Regions from separate parts of the Desulfuromonas acetoxidans DSM 684 genome, predicted to be linked through region 1. Evidence: riboswitches for the same ligand, from Rfam matches in the RefSeq annotation. Region 1 holds a riboswitch; the other holds the start of a gene.
The links. Region 1 has a riboswitch for S-adenosylmethionine ahead of DACE_RS12445 (O-acetylhomoserine aminocarboxypropyltransferase/cysteine synthase family protein). Riboswitches for the same ligand answer to the same signal wherever they lie in the genome.
Positions count from the first base shown of each region.

Region 2: another riboswitch for S-adenosylmethionine. It lies ahead of metX (homoserine O-acetyltransferase MetX); the one in region 1 lies ahead of DACE_RS12445 (O-acetylhomoserine aminocarboxypropyltransferase/cysteine synthase family protein).

Region 1 is NZ_AAEW02000015.1:41,090-44,506, reverse strand. It holds gene DACE_RS12450 (RluA family pseudouridine synthase) at 1-402, opposite strand, end outside; gene DACE_RS12445 (O-acetylhomoserine aminocarboxypropyltransferase/cysteine synthase family protein) at 476-1,759, opposite strand; SAM-I-IV-variant riboswitch at 1,848-1,981, opposite strand; gene cowN (N(2)-fixation sustaining protein CowN) at 2,115-2,420, opposite strand; gene nifN (nitrogenase iron-molybdenum cofactor biosynthesis protein NifN) at 2,417-3,417, opposite strand, start outside.
Region 2 is NZ_AAEW02000009.1:40,448-43,864, reverse strand. It holds gene DACE_RS08985 (TonB C-terminal domain-containing protein) at 1-275, shown strand, start outside; gene tolB (Tol-Pal system beta propeller repeat protein TolB) at 272-1,573, shown strand; SAM riboswitch class I at 1,641-1,748, shown strand; gene metX (homoserine O-acetyltransferase MetX) at 1,825-2,967, shown strand.

The sequences.
Region 1 (3,417 bases):
ACGATCAATGCGATGCACCGGTGCCAACTGATCGTTTCCCGTCGCCAGCCGCAGGCGATAGACGAGGTTTTCCGTGACATAGCGGCCTCCGGGATGCACCGGCAAAAAATGTGGTTTGCACGCTACCAGCAACGCATCATCCTGATACAGGATGGTTTCGGCAAACGGAATCAGCGGCTGTTCCTCCACCTCACGGTAATAATAAATCACCTGTTGGGGGCGATAGCCGTCACGCCCCAGCGGCTGTTGATCGGCGTCAAGCACCTTGCCGTCGTCCACCCGTCTGGCCCATTCCTCGTACGTAACATGAGGGAAATATCCGGCCAGAAACGCCACCAGATCAGGGTAAGGTGGCTGGGCATGGGGCAGAACCAGTTTTGAGCAATAACGAGAAATCGCCATAATACGTTTCAAGAGAAAAAAGCCGCCCGCAATTCAGTGAGTCACTGCGGGCGGCCGAGGGGTTATTTGTACGTCAAGCTGTAGTCGTCAGAGCCTGCTCCAGATCAGCCAGAATATCTTCGATATGCTCCACACCGATCGACAGACGAATCAGCTCCGGCGTAATACCACCAGACGCCTGCTGCTCGGTGGTCAACTGGGCATGGGTGGTCGACGTCGGGTGGATCGCCAGACTGCGGGCATCACCGACATTGGCCAGGTGCGAAAACAGTTGCAGCCGTTCAATAAAATTTTGGCCCGCCTTTTCGCCACCGTTAATACCAAAGACAACCATCGCACCACAGCCTTTTTTCAGATATTTCTGCGCCTTGGCGTAAGACGGATCATCTTCAAGACCGGGATAGCTCACCCAATCCACCTGCGGATGGTCTCTGAGAAAACGCGCCACTTTCAGCGCATTTTCGCTGTGTCGCTCCATGCGCAGTGGCAAGGTCTCAATGCCCTGCAGGAAAAACCACGAATTATCCGGCGAAATGCAGGCACCAAGGTTGCGCAGTGGCACCAGTCTCATGCGCAGAATATAGGCCAGTGGATTGAGTTCTCCAAGGTCTGTCGCATAACGAATCCCATGGTAACTGGGATCAGGCTCACTGAGCAACGGATGCTTGCCCGTCGTCCAATCAAAGCGACCGGCATCAACAACAATACCACCAATCCCGGCACCATGGCCGCCGAGCCATTTGGTCAGCGAGTGAATAACGATATCTGCCCCATGATCAATCGGCCGCAGCAGATACGGTGTGGCAAAGGTGCTGTCAACAATCAGCGGCAGGCCGTGATCGTGGGCAATGGTGGCCAGAGCTTCGATATCAGCCACATCCAGCTTGGGATTGCCAATCACCTCGGTAAACACGGCTTTGGTCTTGTCGGTGATGGCTTCGGCAAAATTGTGCGGATCGGCCGGGTCGACAAACACCACCTTGATCCCCAATTGCGGCAGGATGTCATTGAACTGGGTGTAACTGCCGCCGTAAAGATGGCTGGAAGCGACGATCTCGTCACCGGCCTGGGCCAGATTGATAATGCTGTAGAAAATCGCACTGGTGCCCGATGCCAGAGCCAGAGCACCGGCACCACCTTCCAGGGCGGCAACCCGTTGTTCCAGCACATCAGTGGTCGGGTTCATCAGACGCGTATAAATGTTGCCCAGCTCTTTGAGGGCAAACAGATTGGCCGCATGTTCGGTATCACGAAACTGATAGGAACTGGTGCGGTACACGGGAACCGCGCGACTGCCGGTGGTTGGATCAGGCTGATAGCCCGCGTGGAGAACCTGGGTCTCAATGTGTGTGCTCATGGTGAATCCTCTCTTTGATACGGCCGAAAAAGCCTGGTAAAAATGTTGCGAGAGAGGCGACGCGAGAGATGACGAAAGTACAACGTGTACGGTAGGTCAACTTTCCCCTTACGGGGCGCATCGCTGTTTTGCAAACACCGTGTTCACAAAACATGCTGGCACCTTGGTTGTCAGGTTGCCGGGCGCTTGGCTCATGCCGCCACGCCTCTCTTAATGCATGGTTTCAAGGATAAACACCTGAGTATTTTTGTCAAGATTATTTTCAAAAAAAATGTCGCTGGAACCGACTGTTCCAGCGACATTTTTCACAATAAGCGATAATTATTTCTGTTTTTCATAACTTATCGAAAAAAAATCAACAACACTCTCGTTCAATTTTTTTCAACAGAGTCATGGCCACATCATCTTCGTGGTCTTCGAAAAAATCCTGCAAATTATTGATGTAGGCATGAATCAGGAACAACTCATCGATCTGAATGCCATTAACGGTCTCACCCCGTTCGGCCTTACCGAGTTTATCGGTAAACATCTCCCAGAACGCGTTGTTTTTACTGGGGTCTTCCAGATGTTTTTTCAGCATGCACATCAACAGTTTCGAGTTGCCTTCACAATCGATCCCTTCGAAGGACACATAGCGGTCCGGTTCTTGAGTCACAGTCATTTTTGACATCCTTTTTTCAAAGCGTCTTCGTCGCGGCGCCGAACATGCTGAACACGCCATTCTTCGGCCAGATTCGCCGCCTCACATAAAAAGTACGCGCCCCCTTCGTAGAGCACGTCAACCTTCAGGGCATTACCCACCTGCTCCCAGTTGGGCATCCCACGTAACATCAACCCTTTTCCGGCATGATGCGCCAGCCGTTCCGCATGAAAATTACTCAGCACGACGTCGGCTTCATCCAATGCCACTTCAACATCTTCGAGGTCGCCAACCACCACACGGTCCGCTTTGATTTTATCAAGAATGGACGAATCACTGCTGACCACGCATAAAGGAATCCGCCCCCCGGCATCGTAAAGCGATTGGGACAATGCCGCCATCTGGTCGGGCTCACCCGCCAAAATAAACCGGGTCTGTCCCAGTGAAAAATGGCTGTCGAGCATGGCGTCCTGCAACCGCTGTCGCCAACGGATAATCTGTTGCGGTGGACGCTGCATGCCGGTGATCTTCAACAGATGCGCGGCCAGGGCATCCGTGGCATCCAGCCCATTGACATGGGGAAAATGCTCATGCGCCACCTGCGGATTCTTTTTCTGCAGCGCTTTGGCCACATCACGCATTGAATCACCAATGGTCAGCACATGACCGGCATCGGCTAGAATGCGGATCGCGTCAACCGTCACACCGCCCTTGCTCAACGCGGCCTGCCCGTCACCGAGATGGCCATCCAATGAGGTGGACAGATCCGGAACGGCGACCACCTCAAGACCGAAGGCGGCAATGAACTGCTGGATCTTCTCCACCTCCAGCGGTGTCAGGCTGACATGCGGCAACAACACCACCTTGCGTTCATTGATGGCGCTCTGCTCTTCGGTCAACTGATCAATCAATGCTTTGGTGGTTAACGCCCAGCCACTTTCCATGGCCCCTTCGTAATCCGGCGTATTGACATAAACCAAGGGAAAATCAATCAATTTCGACACGCCGCGAATATCGT
Region 2 (3,417 bases), on a different contig from region 1:
GGGTCGGGTTCGACAGTTGGATCAAGGAATATTTGTCCCAGGCCTGGGCACTGCCCCGTCATTATTGGGAGCGCGGCTTGAAGGCCAAAATGGTTCTGCAGTTCAATACCTCCGGAAGGCTGGCCCATTACGAAATGCTCTCCCCATCGGGCGACAGTTTTTTCGATGCCAGTGTCAAGCGGGCGGTGCAGCAGTTGACCCAACTGCCCTCCAAACCGGCCCGTCCTCTCGAACTGATCGTGACTTTTGATCCGAAAGAGATGTTGATGCGATGAAAAAAACACTGATAATGGCCCTTGTGCTGCTGGTAAGCGTTTTGGGCGCTGCCGGTATGACGACGGCCAAAGAGATTGTTATTACCACTCCGGGTAAACAGGCCATCCCCATGAGCTTGACCCGGATCTTGCCGTTTCAGCAACGTGATACGGTTCTTGAAGAGACCGTTGATAAGGTTCTCAGCGCAGATCTCGACCTCAGTGGTCTGTTTGAATTTGTCGATCCACAGGCCTTTCTCGATGACGCCGGGCGTATGGGGTTGACCAGCACCGAGGTTAACTTTACCCAGTGGCGCCTGCTTGGTGCTCAGGTGTTGTTTAAAGGCGGCTATCGGCTCAACGGCAGCCAGGTGGAACTGAACCTGCGCCTGTTTGATGTGATCTCGCGGCGGCTGTTGGTGGGCCACAATTACCGTGGTCAGGTGTCGGATGTGCGGCGCATGGCACACAGTTTTGCCGACCTGATCCTCGAAGCTCTCACCGGCAAGAGCGGAGCGTTTAATACCCGTATTGCCTTTATCAGTAATCAGTCCGGTCACAAGGAACTGTATCTGATGGAATCGGATGGTTACGATCCGAAACGGATCACCAACCACCGTAGCCTGGTGCTCAATCCCGATTTTTCGCCGCTGGGGCGTGAGGTGATTTTTACCTCCTACCGTCAGGGCAATCCCGACCTGTACCGCAAAGAGATTTACACTGGCAAAGAAGCGCGCATCTCTCGCTATAAGGGACTCAATATCTCCGGACGCTACCGACACGATGGTCGTGAACTGGCCTTGACCCTGTCCCGTGATGGCAATGCGGAAATTTATCTGGAGAGCCTTTCCGGTCAGCTGCACAAGCGGGTGACCAACTCGTGGGCCATTGATGTCGATCCGAGCTGGAGCCCGATTGGCGATCAACTGGTGTTTGTCTCTAACCGCCAGGGCAATCCCAATCTGTTTGTTGCCGATCTGATCGACGGCCAAGTGCGGCGTTTGACCTATAACGGCAAATACAATGCCACTCCGGCCTGGAGTCCGGACGGCAAGCGGATTGTGTTCAGTCGTCTCGAGGGTGGTGCCTTCAACTTGTTCAGCATTGGTGTCGATGGCAAGGAGGAACGGCAGTTGACTTTCGGTGCCGGTAACAAGGAACATCCGCGCTGGAGTCCGGATGGTCGCTTTATTGTCTATTCCAACGATATTTCCGGTAAAAAGGCCATCTATGTCATGCGTGCCGATGGCAGCGGACAACGACGGATTTCGACCCTGGATGCTGACTGCAGCCACCCGGCCTGGTCGAAGAGCTGGTAACGGGTTGACGGCTAAAACGTTGACAACCCTCCGGCGTTCATTTAGATTGAAAAGCACATTGACAACCGTGTTATCACGAGTGGTGGAGGGAATGGCCCTTTGAAACCACAGCAACCGGTCCTGACGTTCAGGATGACAGGTGCTAATTCCACCCCCGCAAGGGGACAGATGAGACGGCGTCTTTGGATACTTGATCCACCACAGGACGTTTCTTCCTGTTCCACGTATCCACAAGGCCCCATTCTCTCTGGATGGGGCCTTTTTGCGTGGAGAGAAATTTGACCAACGACGTTCAACTGGTAACAACCCAGACCATAGAGATCGATCAGGAGTTGCGCCTGGAGAGTGGGCGTCTGCTCGGGCCGTTGACGTTGGCTTATGAGACCTACGGGACGCTCAATGATACCGCCAGCAACGCCATCCTGGTGACCCATGCCTGGACTGGCGACGCCCATGCCGCCGGCAGGCACAGTGAAGAAGACCGCAAGCCGGGCTGGTGGGATAATATGATCGGGCCCGGGCGTGTGCTGGATACCGACAAGTATTATGTCATCTGTTCCAATGTCATCGGCTCCTGCAAAGGCTCTACCGGACCCACCAGCACCAATCCGCAGACCGGCCGACCTTACCGACTCAAATTCCCCATTGTTATGGTGCGCGACATGGTGCGTGCCCAGAAGCTGATGCTCGATGCCCTGGGCATCTCCTCGTTGGTTACGGTCATTGGTGGCAGTATGGGCGCCATGCAGGCGCTGGAATGGGGCATCCACTATCCGGATATGGTGCGCTCAATCATTCCCATTGCCGGAACCGGACGAACCTCGCCCATGGCCATCGCCCTCAACGCTCTGGCCCGTCAGGCAATTTATAACGATCCGTTGTGGAAGAAAGGCAATTACAAACCGGAACACCAGCCAGCAAGCGGTTTTGCCTTGGCGCGCGCCGTTGGCCATATTTCATTTTTATCCGAAGAATCCATGGCCATGAAATTCGGTCGCCGTTTTTCAGCGCGAGACGGTTTGTTTGATTTCTTCGGCCAGTTCGAGGTGGAGCGTTATCTGGAGTACAACGGCAACAGTTTTCCTGCCCGTTTCGATTGCAATTCCTTTCTCTATCTGGCCAAGGCGCTCGACCTCTATGATGTGTCGTGGAACTTTTCCGGCATGGAAGAGGCGCTGGAGCGTCTGGACTGCCCGTCGCTGTGGTTTGCCTTTACCTCGGATTGGTTGTATCGGCCGGAGCAGACCGAAGAGGTGGTGGATGTGCTTCAGAAAGCCAATAAGCCGGTGACCTACCACCTGATTGACTCCGATTACGGTCATGACTCGTTCTTGGTTGAGCCGGAGAAATTTACGCCTTATGTGGTGGAGTTTCTTCGTCAGCTTGAGGTATAGAGTCCGTAACTCGAGCTTGTCTTTGATCTTGCTCTTCGGTGGTTCATTATTTGGAACGAATCGCACAGGCGAACGTCATCCGTTCGCAATGGTGGTACCCACGTGACGCGGGCTTCCGCGCCCGCCAGTCGGCTCCCGTCATTGCACCCTGCAGGTTCCCTCACTCCATTCTCTTACATCGCGATATCGGCAAAACTCGCCCAGTCTGCATCAGTCCTCAAACAGATTCCCGACAACCATCGCGCTGACGTTCATTGCGTTCGGTGCTGCTGAACGGGAGAGCTTGGCTGCTAAATAACACTCTGAAGAAGGGTGGGCATTGCCCACCCGTTTTATCGGTGCCACGAAAAAAATAGAGTAAGGCGTCAAACCGTTATCAACGTTTTATGCCAGAGGTGATGAGTTGCAGGATTCGTCGACCTAAAGGGCGGCGAGCCGAATCTGTGAAGC